2 linked regions of the Thalassoroseus pseudoceratinae genome follow. The protein of the gene in region 1 interacts with the protein of each later gene in a pairwise test. Links are inferred from orthologs where the notes say so. Each region holds a gene or a part of one and is shown on either strand. Other genes may lie near its edges. The genes, in order: nth and aceE.

Evidence for each region.
Region 2: the proteins of nth (region 1) and aceE interact in binary tests that used the Escherichia coli proteins (3 or more experiments, as listed by UniProt). The link is inferred for Thalassoroseus pseudoceratinae from one-to-one orthologs.

What each region holds. Positions count from the first base shown.
Region 1 is NZ_JAALXT010000002.1:701,533-707,684, forward strand. The notes cover bases 1,580-4,380. They hold nth (endonuclease III), read right to left. Parts: upstream 3,452-4,380; coding sequence 2,708-3,451; downstream 1,580-2,707. Other genes in these bases: G6R38_RS08360 (serine/threonine-protein kinase), read left to right, coding at 1,580-2,675; G6R38_RS08370 (DUF309 domain-containing protein), read left to right, coding at 3,637-4,044; G6R38_RS08375 (LON peptidase substrate-binding domain-containing protein), read left to right, coding at 4,041-4,380. Also shown: G6R38_RS08355 (CPBP family intramembrane glutamic endopeptidase), read right to left, coding at 1-865; more of G6R38_RS08360, read left to right, coding at 1,110-1,579; more of G6R38_RS08375, read left to right, coding at 4,381-4,718; G6R38_RS08380 (alpha/beta fold hydrolase), read right to left, coding at 4,738-5,574. UniProt on the Escherichia coli protein: DNA repair enzyme that has both DNA N-glycosylase activity and AP-lyase activity. The DNA N-glycosylase activity releases various damaged pyrimidines from DNA by cleaving the N-glycosidic bond, leaving an AP (apurinic/apyrimidinic) site.
Region 2 is NZ_JAALXT010000001.1:1,397,306-1,403,892, forward strand. What follows is about bases 1,413-4,648. They hold aceE (pyruvate dehydrogenase (acetyl-transferring), homodimeric type), read right to left. Parts: upstream 4,292-4,648; coding sequence 1,613-4,291; downstream 1,413-1,612. Other genes in these bases: G6R38_RS05220 (2-oxo acid dehydrogenase subunit E2), read right to left, coding at 1,413-1,506; G6R38_RS05230 (cysteine desulfurase-like protein), read right to left, coding at 4,481-4,648. In the rest of the region: lpdA (dihydrolipoyl dehydrogenase), read right to left, coding at 1-58; more of G6R38_RS05220, read right to left, coding at 130-1,412; more of G6R38_RS05230, read right to left, coding at 4,649-5,725; rplU (50S ribosomal protein L21), read right to left, coding at 5,810-6,211; G6R38_RS05240 (Rne/Rng family ribonuclease), read right to left, coding at 6,487-6,587. UniProt on the Escherichia coli protein: Component of the pyruvate dehydrogenase (PDH) complex, that catalyzes the overall conversion of pyruvate to acetyl-CoA and CO(2).

The sequences.
Region 1 (6,152 bases):
AGCTGTTGTTGAGAAAGTGAATCAGCACGGGAGCCCAGAAACTCCGTGTCGCCAAGTACGCGACGTGCATCACCACGCCGATCGTCAACACGCCCGCCGCTTGAGCCGGTTCGAGATGCACAACGGCAAACAACACTGACGTCACCGCGATGCCCCCAACCAATCCGAATCTCGCCAACATACCTCGACTAATAACGCCGCGAAACACGATTTCTTCGCCGATTGCCGGAGTCACGGCCAAGATGAATAGCAGTGTTCCAAACGACCCTGCTTCCGTCATTTTGCCGACGACTTCGAGGATGGGAACTTCGGATTGTTGTCCCGCTTCGTTGGTTGGGTACAAGACGTCGGCCACTTGTTGCGCGACGAATCCGTCAAACAACGCCATCGGCAGGAGCAACGCCAGGATCATGCCAATGTGTCGTCCGGTGGGAATCCGGAGAGGCATTTGTCGTGGCAACTCGCGACCATAAACCAAACTGGCCGCGATGAGTGCGAACAATAGAAACGTGCCCTGCGTCACCGTCAGGATACCGATGAATGCAGAACCAGGGAGCTTGGAAATATCAATTTCTTCGCGATTGACGACGGCTTCGAGCAACTCCGGCGCGAAAATCATCGCCCCGATGGCGCCGCCGATGACTTGTGCCAAGCCAATCCCGATCATCCAAAGAATCGCCACGCCGAGATTCGGCCCAGGCCGCTTCCACGTTTGATGACTCTCAAAGACATCCGGTGCGTCAATGAGATCGGCTTCGGTCAAAATGATGGGTTCAGTATCGGAGGGCGGTGTCGAATGGTCGTTTGCTATTGATTGGTCGTCCGATTGGGAATTTGAGGAGTTCGGTGGCAGCGATTCGGTCATGAAGTTCTCACGTGACGCGGGGCGACTCGAACAAATAGAATAGACGTTTGGAGGAATCCCCCTGGCCGGTTACACTGGAGGAAACCCTGACAGACCTGACACAGGCACTCACGAACACGTCATTTTGTGAAAAGCATGTTTCAAATGCTGTCAAAACTCTAGTCCTGGAACACCGTCCGGTCAATCGCCATTCCACTGGCATCGGTGGGGACGGTATGGAGTCAGCTGGTTTGGGGAATGTTGGATGGATGACGATCGCGGTTCCAATCAACCAGAAAAGCCTATGCAGTCACCACGCGTACTGTACTGTGCAGGTTGCAACGAGCGTTTCCGCAATCTGACGAAATCCAGTGTATGTCCCCGTTGCGGGGCCGCCGCGCGAACCGCTCCCGACATGGCGTTTGCCGAAACGATGGTCATTCGCGACCTTTCGTCCTCGTTCGATCAGTCGTCCGGACTCCGCGAAGAGGATGAAAATCGAACGTGCCAAAGTACCTCCGACACAGATCACAACCAACATGACGACACCGACAATGCTCCCGCCAAGAAGTTGCCGAAAAGCGACGATTGTCACGAGTTGGATGAGCTGATCGGGCAGTCACTGCACGTTTATGAGATTCAAGGGCTGCTTGGCAGCGGTGGTATGGGCCGTGTGTATTTGGCCAAGCATCGTGATTTGCATCGACAGTGTGCCTTGAAGATCCTCTGCCCGGAAGCGGCGGAAGAGGATGTGGATTTCACGCAGCGATTCATGCTCGAAGGCCGAGCGGCTGCTTCGCTGATCCACCCGAACATCGTCACTGTGCATGCCATTGGAGCCGTCGATGGCTTAAATTTCTTGGAAATGGAGTTCATCCCCGGACAATCGCTGCAACGCGTCTTGGACGACCAAGGCCGATTACCACCACTGCGTGCCACCGTTCTGATGGCCCACATTGCCGAGGGATTGGCCGCGGCACATCGAGACGGAATTGTGCACCGGGACTTAAAGCCCGATAACGTCCTGATGACCAATCGTGGAATGCCCAAATTGGCTGATTTCGGTTTGGCCAAACGGATTCTTTCCAACGATGGCATTCCCGCCGAGCAACTTGCCGGCACTCCATATTTCATGGCACCGGAGTTGTTTCACGGCGGTCCGGCGACGGTCGTCTCGGACGTGTACGCACTCGGCGTCACGTATTATCTTTTGTTGACCGGGCGTCTGCCGTTTGTAGCGGGGTCGCTCAACGAATTGATGCATTTGGTCGATCACGAGCCAATCCCAACCGTTCGCAGCGATCTGCCGGACATCGCCATGGAAATGGTCGAGTGTCTGTCTCTGTTGATGGAGAAGTCACCCACCAACCGACCACGCGATGCCATGGAAGCCGCGTTGTTGTTTCAAGCGGTTTGCGGGCAGGTCCGAGATATCGAGACGCTATTGAACCATGCGTTCGTCAACCGGCGAGACGTCACCTGGAAACGAAACGGCATGGTCTACGAAGTTTGTATTGAACTTCCCGACAGTCGGAAGCAAACCGTCCATATTGAGAACAGCCAGCACAAGGCCTCGCAACGACTCCTGCTGATTTACAGCCTGTGTTGCCGAGCCGATGCGGCGTATTACGAAAGCGCTTTGCGTTTGAATGGCGAGATGGCTCACGGGGGCGTGGCCATTCGTGAGGTCGATGGTGAAGCGATGTTTTGTGTGGTCGATACGTATCCTCGTGGCACCGTCGAACCGGAGGACATCCGTCTTAGCGTGCTCGAAGTTGCCCGGCGAGCGGATGCCGTCGAGCATCTCCTCACCGGCAACGATGTGTACTGACCAGAAACATTCGCGCTACCGGTTCCGATGCTTCACGCTGATTCGTCGATATCCGGCAATCCGACCCGTGGGCAATCGCTCAAGAGTGGGCATTCCAAGCACATCGCTTTGCGAGCTTTGCAGATTTGTCGCCCGTGATGGATCGCGCGGTGGGAATACATGATCCAATCCGATTCCGGCAGAACGGCCATTAAGTCGCGTTCGATGATCTCGGGATTCTGGCTAGCGGTCAGACCGAACCGATTGCTCAACCGTTTGACATGCGTATCCACCACAACGCCGGTGGGAAGACCAAACGCGGTTCCCAAGACCACATTCGCGGTTTTGCGACCGACACCGGGCAGCGAAATCATTTCGTCGAGCGTTCGAGGCAACTCACTGTCGAATTCGTGGACGAGCTTATTCGCCATGCCCAACAGGTTCTGAGCCTTGTTGCGGAAGAATCCGAGAGATTTGATGATCGACTCGATCTCCTCCTGCGTCGCCTTGGACATCGCTTCCGGCGTGGGGTATTCCTCGAACAAACTCGGCGTGACAGAATTCACACGTTCATCGGTGCACTGTGCCGAAAGGATCGTCGCAACCAGTAACTGAAACGGCGTTTCATGCAACAAGGCGCATTCCGCTTCGGGATACGTTTTCTTGAGCCCTTTGTAGAGCCGCTTCGCTCGGGCTTGGCGGTCTTCGAGACTCTCGATCGGGGCGACCGTCGTCTTGGTTTTCTTCGCGGACGATCGGCTTTTCGTCGTCTTTTTCTTTACTTGTTTCTTGGCCATGTGAGGTTTGGGTCACCTGTTCCGCATCGATTGGTCGTTGGTTTTGTGCGTCGAGAATCTTGGTGTCGAGTTGAGAATCCGTCTCGCCATTGTGGACGAGGCGACTAGGATTTCAATAATCGGGGCCATCACCATTCATCATCGGAGTCCAACCTGGGTTTCCTGGCAGTACGTGTAGGCCCCACATGATACCGAATGCACCGGAACAATATCTTCACGGAATTCGACTGTTCAATGCCGAGGAGTTTTTTGAATGCCATGATGTGCTGGAAGAACTCTGGACAGACATTGTTGGTCCGGAACGTGACTTCTATCAAGGACTGATCCAAGCCGCTGTGGCTTTATTTCATTTGACCGAAGGCAACTGGGGTGGAGCACGACGACTCTCGCGATCTTGCTTGCGATATCTCACTCCCTATCGACCGGCGTATCTGGGATTGGACTTAGACCGATTCTTCACCGACTTCGAGGCTTGTTTCGCGGAACTCAACTCCGCTGGCCCCGACTGGCCAACCGATCTCGAATGCCGAGCCGAACTGATCCCCGAACTCCATGAGTTGCCGGACCCAAATCAACCATCGGACATACGATGAGCATACCTGATGACATCTCGCACTACTTAGACGGATTCGACGGAGTTGCTCCGTTGTTTCCGTTGCCGGGAGCGGTTTTGTTTCCGAACTTGTTGCTTCCGCTGCATATGTTTGAACCGCGTTATCGCCAGATGACCGCCGACGCAGTCGCTGGCGAAGGATTCCTCACCCTCGCAACTTTGCAACCTGGCTACGAATCTCTGTACGAAACCAAACACGCCCCAATCTTTCCGAATGTGTGTTTGGGGCGGATTTTGAACGAGGAACGACTCCCGGACGGTCGGTATTTTCTCGTGTTGCAGGGCTTGTCGCGGGCGATTGTCGAGGAGGAAATCGAAACCGCACACCCGTACCGCATGGGGCGACTGAAACTTCTGACCGACGAGGTTCCCGACGACGGGGAATTCAATGTCACCGCTTATCGCGAACAGTTCGGTCGGGCCTTACAACGGGTTCCCCCGTCGCGCATTTCGATGGAAATGCGCGACGAGATTCTCAATTCTCAGTTGCCCATTGGCACACTGTGTGATTTGACGGCCCACGTTCTGAATCTTCCAACTCCGTCACTTCGGGAAGTCTCCGAGACCCTGAATGTGCAAGCTCGCAGCGAATTGGTGTTGAGACATCTTGTGGAAGCCGGTCGGGAATTCCCGCCTCCATTCAGCGTGAATTAAACTACGAACGACGAACCGTTCAATCCGCAACGACTCGAAGTGCCTTCGCGGGAACGGCGTATTTTGTCATCGCATTCATCAGAAATTGATTGATTTCCACCGGATGCGTCAACGGCAACACATGACCGCCATTCGGAATGACGATGTCCGGAGTCGAGAGTCGCGACTCCAACACGCGGTCGGCGTCTCCGTGGATTTGCTCAATCGGAAATTGGAAAGTGTCCGGTTTGGGTTTCCACCGCAGTGTGGCGATGCTCGCCCAGCGAAGAAAACGCCCCTGTTCATTGGCAATGTGAACTAACGGACTTTCTTGGATCGTGTTCTTCCGAAACGGCCGACTCACAGCAACCCCGACCCGAATCCCCCATCCCGCCAGGTTTTCGCAAGTCCCCGGTATCGTGGTGACTAGCGGAACCAACCAGCGGTATCGCCAGGGGAGTTCCTTCCGAGAACGCACCGTGGAAATCAACAGGCAGGCCCGTGTCTCAAGATGGCGAGCCACTTCCAACGCCACCATGCCTCCAAACGAAGCTCCGCCCACAATGCACGGCCGACCGGGATCAATCGCTTCCGCCATGCGACGCGCGTAATCCGACAGCGATTCTTTGTAATTCGGCTCAATCCACTCCGGCACAATGAGATCCGGAATTGCGAACCGTTGTGCCTGGAACATCCGCTGACTCGCCCCCATTCCGGGGAACATGATCAACGCGGGTGATTCCATCGGCCCCTGCGGCCGTGGTTTGGTTGTGTGTTGGACTGGAACATCGGCGTTGTCGCCATTCCAAATCTTGAGACTCATGCTGGAGGATGCAACTCCAGCACCGTTCGCCTCAGGCTTGACGTCGTTCTGCATGCAAGATGTCTTTCCCCGCCAGACATAATGCGAAATGTAAGTTCACCCGGTCGCCGATCGTGTGATTGAACTCGGCTCGTCAGAAGTCGACGTCCAAGTCGCTCAAGCGATGACCACTGGGGTTGGAGCGGTTTACAATTTCGTGTCAGGTGTTTGGTCTCGCGACGGTCGACGAGCATCCGGGGATAACCCCGTTTCGAATGCCGACGACCATGGCATGGTCTAACTCAACTCGGTACTGATCTGGAAGACCCACTTTCCCTACCAATACTGAGATCAACGGAATTGCGGACAATCGTGCCATCGCGATTGTCTTGAAAACGCGACACCGTTCGACCCACCAAGCATCTTGGTCGGCGTTGGCCCAGCACGGAATCTGAAAATTTGGGAGTCCGCTCAGACAAGAAGTATAACACTTAGCGCACCTAAAACGATGTTTAATGGTCAAATTTCGGCAGTTCGAAAAAGAATCCGATTCGGTGAGTTCCCCATCGGAACAAAGCGAAAAGCCGATGACGCAATGCCAATCGAACCGAAATAGTGGTAGAGACCACGCCATTTTTCGACGCGGGCAAGAG
Region 2 (6,587 bases), on another replicon or contig:
CGACATCGACTGAGTCGACGCCTTCCGAGACAGCGGGAAGTGTAAATTCTTGAGCCATAGGATTCTGGATTTGCCGTTAGTCCGTGATCGTCGAAGTGGAATAATCGAGACAATGTTCTGACGCGAACGTTAACACTGCACCATCAGCGCCATAAAGTCGGTCAACGAGTGCGAGAGCTTCACCATGAAGCGAGCGGCGTCGGCTCCGTTGATCACCCGGTGATCATAGGACAGCGAAAGCGGCAGCCGCATCCGCTCCACGACTTGCCCATCTCGCATTTCGAGACGTTTTTGTCCGCGGGAAAGCCCAAGAATCGCAACTTCCGGGTAATTCACGATCGGCGTGAAACTCGTCCCACCGATCCCACCCAAATTGGTAATCGTGAACGTACCGCCTTGCATATCCTCGAGACCGAGCTTCCGATCGCGTGCGCGTCCGGCGATGTCGGTCAGTTCCTCGGCGATCTCTTGAATCGTCTTTTGGTCACAATCCCGAATGACTGGCACAACGAGCCCATTGGGAGTGTCGACTGCACAACCGAGGTGGTAGTAGTCTTTGAGAATCAGCTCGTTCGAAGTGGGATCGAGACTGCAATTGAAGTTCGGATAAGCCTTCAGAGCCGCAACGCAGGCCTTCATCACGATGGCGGTCATCGTGATTTTGGGACCTTTTTTGCCGGGACCAGCCATGTAAGCCTTCCGAGCGGCTTCCATGTCGGTGATGTCCGGTTCGTCATGCTGCGTGACGTGCGGGATTGTTTGCCAAGCGTAGCTCAGATGAGCCGCTGACATCTTGGCGATCTTGTTCATCGCCTGCCGACGAACTGGACCAAACTTTTCGAAGTTTGGCAACTCGGCCAAGCCACCGCTCATCGGGGCCATTGATTCGGCAGGTTGTCGAACGCCAGTCGAGATGGCATTCCCGCCTTCACGAACAAACGCCTTGACGTCATCCTTCGTGATCCGTCCACCCGCGCCACTGCCTTTGACCTGGACCAGATCGACATTCAGCTCCCGAGCCAACCGTCTTGTTGACGGAGCAGCGGGCGGCGGAACGGAACCGTCTCCATTGCCGCGAGCCAAAGCCGTCTCACTCACCGTCGCAACCGCCGGACTTGGCTCCGTCCCCTCTTGGGTTGCCAACTTCGTGGAAGACGGCTGAGAAGCCTTCGGGGCAGACTCCGTCTTCTTCGGCGGTTCTGGTGACTGAGATTCTTCTTTAGGTGTCTTGTCCTCCGGCGCATCGTTTGACGATGCTGCCGCGTCGCTAGACTCTTCAATCGTCAGCAACACCGCCCCGACCGAAACATTGTCTCCCGCTGAGACATGCACTTTCGTCACGCGGCCGCCGATCTTCACCGGGACTTCCATCGCGGCTTTGTCGGTTTCTACCTCAACGACATTCTGGTCCGGAGCCACTGTATCCCCTTCGGAGACCAGGACTTCAGCGATATCGACAGCCTCGACACCTTCGGAGATTTCCGGTAATTTGAATTCTGTCGGCATTGATGATTTCTTGAAAAAGTCAACCAAAAGACCCAAACCGCCAACGAGCCACGCAAGCCCGAGCACAAGCCGTCAGCAAGGCCCAGGCCATCTGCCCGACAGTCAACTATGCAAACGCGGGATCAACCTGATCCGGATCGATTTCCAATTCTTTGATCACTTCGGGCAGTCGCGCCTTGTCGAAGTTGCATTGACGCGAGAGCGCCTCGCAGGTCGAGTAAGCCACGAACTCCCCATCGACCTCGAAGTGTCGCCGAAGTTTCGGACGCGAATCGCTTCGGCCGTACCCATCCGTCCCGAGCGTCGTGTAAGTCCCCGGAATCCACTCACGGATCTGATCTTGAACGAGCCGAACATTGTCACTCGAGGCAATGAATGGCCCCTCCTGATCGGCGAACAATTCTTCCAAGTAGCTTTTCCGCGGCTCTTCGCCAGGGTGCATTCGATTCCAACGAGAGGCTGCACGGGCATCACGGGCCAACTCACTGTAGCTGGTCACGCTCCACACATCACATCCGATGCCGTACTTCTCAGCAAGAATCTCTTGCCCACGCAAGACTTCCCGAAGGATCGTCCCGCTTCCGAACAACTGCGGACGCAACTCCTTATTGTTCTGACCTTCAGTACTCTTCAGCTTGTAAATCCCCTTGAGAATGCCTTCCTCAACGCCTTCCGGCATCGGAGGTTGAACGTAATTCTCGTTGTACACACTGAGATAGTAGAAGATTTCTTCGCCATCCGCATACATCCGCTTGAGACCATCACGAATGATGACCGCCAATTCGTAGGCGTATGCCGGATCGTAGGCAACCAGGTTCGGCACGGTTGTCGCGACGAGATGGCTGTGACCATCTTCGTGCTGCAAACCTTCACCGTTCAGCGTTGTCCGCCCGGATGTCCCACCGACGAGAAACCCTTTGACGCGGCTATCACCGGCCAACCAAACCAAATCGCCCACACGCTGGAAACCGAACATCGAGTAATAGATGTAGAACGGAATCATGTGCGTGCCGAGATTGGAATACGCAGTCCCGGCGGCAATGAAGGACGAAATCGCCCCAGCTTCGTTAATACCCTCTTCGAGCACCTGCCCGTTCTTGGCTTCTTTGTAGTACATCAACGTTCCCGCATCGACCGGCTCGTAGAGCTGACCTTTGCTGGAGTAGATGCCGAACATACTGAAGAACGATTCCATCCCGAAGGTACGGGCCTCGTCGGGAATGATCGGCACGACCCGATCACCGACCTTCTTGTCCTTGGCGAGCGTCGCAACGATTGCACCGAAGGCTCCCGTTGTGGACGTCTCAGCATCACCAGTACCTTCCAACTGCTTCTTCCACTTTGACAGAGGTGGAATTTCGAGCTTCTCACCGGTCGCATCCCGCTTGGGCACGAATCCGCCAAGCTTTTCTCGATGCTTCATCAAGTACTGAATTTCCGGGCTATCTTCCGCCGGCCGATAGAACGGAGCCTTGACGACTTCCTCATCCGAGAGCGGAATCGAGAACCGACTCCGAAAGGCGAGCAACTCTTGCTCATTCACCTTCTTCGTGTTGTGAGCAACGTTTCGCCCCTCACCAGCTTCCCCAAGACCGTAACCCTTGATGGTCTTGGCCAAAATCACGGTAGGTGCACCAGAGTGATTCACAGCCGACCGATACGCCGCAAACACCTTTTCGGGATCATGCCCGCCGCGACGCATCTTCTGAAGCTGATCATCCGAGAGATGAGCCACGAGCTTCTTCAACTCAGGTGTATTGAAGAAGTGATTGCGGATGTACTCACCGGACTCCACGCTGTATTTCTGGAACTGCCCGTCGACCACCTCGCCCATCCGCTTGATCAGGTGGCCTTCGTGGTCCGCAGCGATGAGCTCATCCCAATCTTGCCCCCAGACAACCTTAATGCAATTCCAACCCGCACCACGGAAGGCAGCCTCGAGCTCCTGAATGATCTTCCCATTCCCGCGAACCGGGCCGTCCAACCGCTGCAAGTTACAGTTGATCACGAAGATCAAATTGTCGAGTTGCTCACGTGAGGCGAGGGTGATCGCCCCCAACGTTTCCGGCTCATCACATTCGCCGTCACCCAGAAACGCCCAGACATGGCTCTTCGAGGTATCCAACAGACCACGATGTTCCATGTACCGCAGGAACCGAGCGTGATAGATCGCGGTGATCGGACCGAGTCCCATCGACACCGTCGGGAACTGCCAAAACTCCGGCATCAACCACGGGTGCGGATAGCTCGAAAGCCCCTGACCACGCGGAATCTCTCGACGGAAATTCTCGAGATGACTTTCGTCCAATCGGCCTTCCAAGAACGCACGGGCATACATCCCAGGAGCGGCATGCCCCTGAAAGTAAACCATATCACCCGTGTGATCTTCCGTCCGCGCGTGGAAGAAGTGGTTGTAACCCACTTCGTACAATGTCGCGGACGAAGCGAACGTCGAGATGTGCCCACCGATGCCGTCGCCGCGTTTGTTGCCGCGAACGACCATGGCCATCGCGTTCCAACGCACCAAGCTCTTGATACGCCGTTCGATTTCCAAGTCACCTGGATAATGAGTTTCTTTATCCAAGGAGATGGTATTGATGTAGGGTGTGTTGGCGGTGAACGGCATTGTCACGCCGCGGCGGTAGGCCCGCTCCTGCAACGTCACCAACAATTCCTGCAACGCTTGTGAACCATAGCGGTGCAGAATGTCATCCAGGGATTCAAACCATTCATTCAGTTCTTCGGAATGAATGCTGGTAATGGAGGACGCGGTGTCTTCGCTCATGTTCGAATGATTCCCAATCCGTCGTCGTCAGTGAGTGTCATATCGGAGGAGGCGCGAGCCGAGCGCAAGAATGGCAGAAGCCGGCGCAGGTTGCAACCCTCATCAGGCAGACGAAGTATAGCGTGGTCGTCCCGCCTCGTGCAAAGCACGGGATGAGTTTTTCTGTTTCGACACTTCGACCCGTTGGACTCAAACGATTTCGGCCAATGCAGCCAGCAACCGTTCGATTTCTTCGCCCGTGTTATAGTGGAGAATTCCGATGCGAAGCGTCCCGTGCGGCTCCAATCCCAACGCCTCTGTTACCGGCAACGCATAATGATTGCCCGGCCAGCAGAACAAACCACGTTCGGCCAACTGAGTCGCCATCTCGTGCGGAGTCAACGACTCATGCGTGATTGAAACCGTCGGCACCCGTTCACTCATTCGTGACAGATCTGTGATCCCCCAAATACGAACTCGTGGAAGATCACCTAACCCTGCCAACAACTTCGTACACAATTCTTGCTCGGACAGCGAAATCTGCTGCATCGCCTCCGCCAAGATCTCACGCCGCGAACCACTCACAGACAACACATTTTGCCCGAGCCACTCGAGATACCGAACCGCTTCCGCGGCCCCCGCAATCCCTTCGTGCGATTGCGTACCCGTCATCCAGCGACCGGGGAGTGAATTTGGAGCAGGGCGGAGTTTATACGGTTGAAGCTCCTCGAGACGATTCCGCTTCCCGTACAACACCCCCACATGCGGACCGAAAAACTTGTACGCCGAGACCGCGAGAAAATCGCAATCGAGTGCCGTCACGTCAATCAGTCCATGTGGGGCATAATGAACGGCATCGACGAACACCTCCGCATCAACGGCGTGGGCATCCCGAACCATTGCCGGCAGCGGATTGATCGTGCCGACCGCGTTCGATGCGTACCCCACGGCCACCAACCGCGTTTTCGCCGAGAGTTTTTGACGGAAGTCTTCCAGATCAAGCGTGCAATCTTCAGGACGAACTCGGATCGCCTTCACTTTCGCCCCAGCATCACGAGCCGCCAAGACCCAAGGAGTCACATTGGCATCGTGATCTAACTGAGTGACCAAAACCTCATCGCCCGCCTGCCAAGTTCGCGACAACGCACGACTCAAATGCATCGTCAACGTTGTCATGTTCGCCCCAAAAGCGATCGTGCCCGGATCGGTCGCACCGAGAAAGGCAGCGAGAACCTTGTGAGCGTCATCCAGCAGTGCATCACTCTCACGGCTAGTCGCAAAAGGCGCCCCACGATTGGCATTTCGCTCTAGCAAATAGCTGGAAACGGCATCGGCAACACGCTGCGGCACCTGCGAACCAGCAGGACCATCGAAGTGCGCGACTAACTGACCATTCACCTCGCGCGTCAACGCGGGGAACTGCTGCCGAACTTCCGCCAAAGACGCTAACCCCATCGTGCCCTCTCAAGTGCCAACCAATAAAAGAAGCCGCTGAAAAACCCAGCGGCTTGGCAAATCGCTAATTGTCCACAACCCGAATCACTCCGCGGCCGATGAAGTCTCGGTGGATGGCTGCGATTCTGGCTTGGACTCCTCTTCAGACTTCTCGACGATCTCCAACCCCGGCACATCGATACCGGTGATCTTCACCATCGTGTACTTCTGACGGTGTCCGTTGTGCTTTCGGGAGTTTTTGCGGCGACGGAAATGCTGAATCTCCAGCTTTTCACCCTTTTGCTCCGGTGCGGAGATTTCCGCCGTCACCGTTGCACCGCTAAGCACTGGCGCACCAATCTGGCTGGCACCGCCACCATTGGCAAGCAGGACCTGGTCGAACGTGAGCGTTCCGCCTTCTTCGGCGTCCGCACGGTAGTCCAATGACAACAGGTCGCCCGGTTTCACTTTGTACTGACGGCCACCGTCAGCGAAGATCGCAAACATGATCACTCCTGAGTTGAGCCGCATCACACGATACGGCCTCGGTTATCGGTTGAAACGCACCATCATGCAGTGCAGCATATCGGCGGCATGCGGAACCGGGCGGGTTCCCACGAGCCTGCCGACAAAAAGGTCACTTATTATTCGTAATCGTACAGCGAATGACGCTGCGTACTCACTCGGCAACAACAGTCACCGAACGTAACAGATCGGCGAACGATGTTGTAGGTCAACCCGAGCGAGATCAAATCTCCATGGGAATCGATGAGTGTAGTCGCCTACACACCAACTTTCGAGCCTCCCGTGGGAACATTTTTGACGACATTCCCAATTTCATCCGCGCATTTGACGATCAAGTGCTCTGGTCCGACGTCATTTC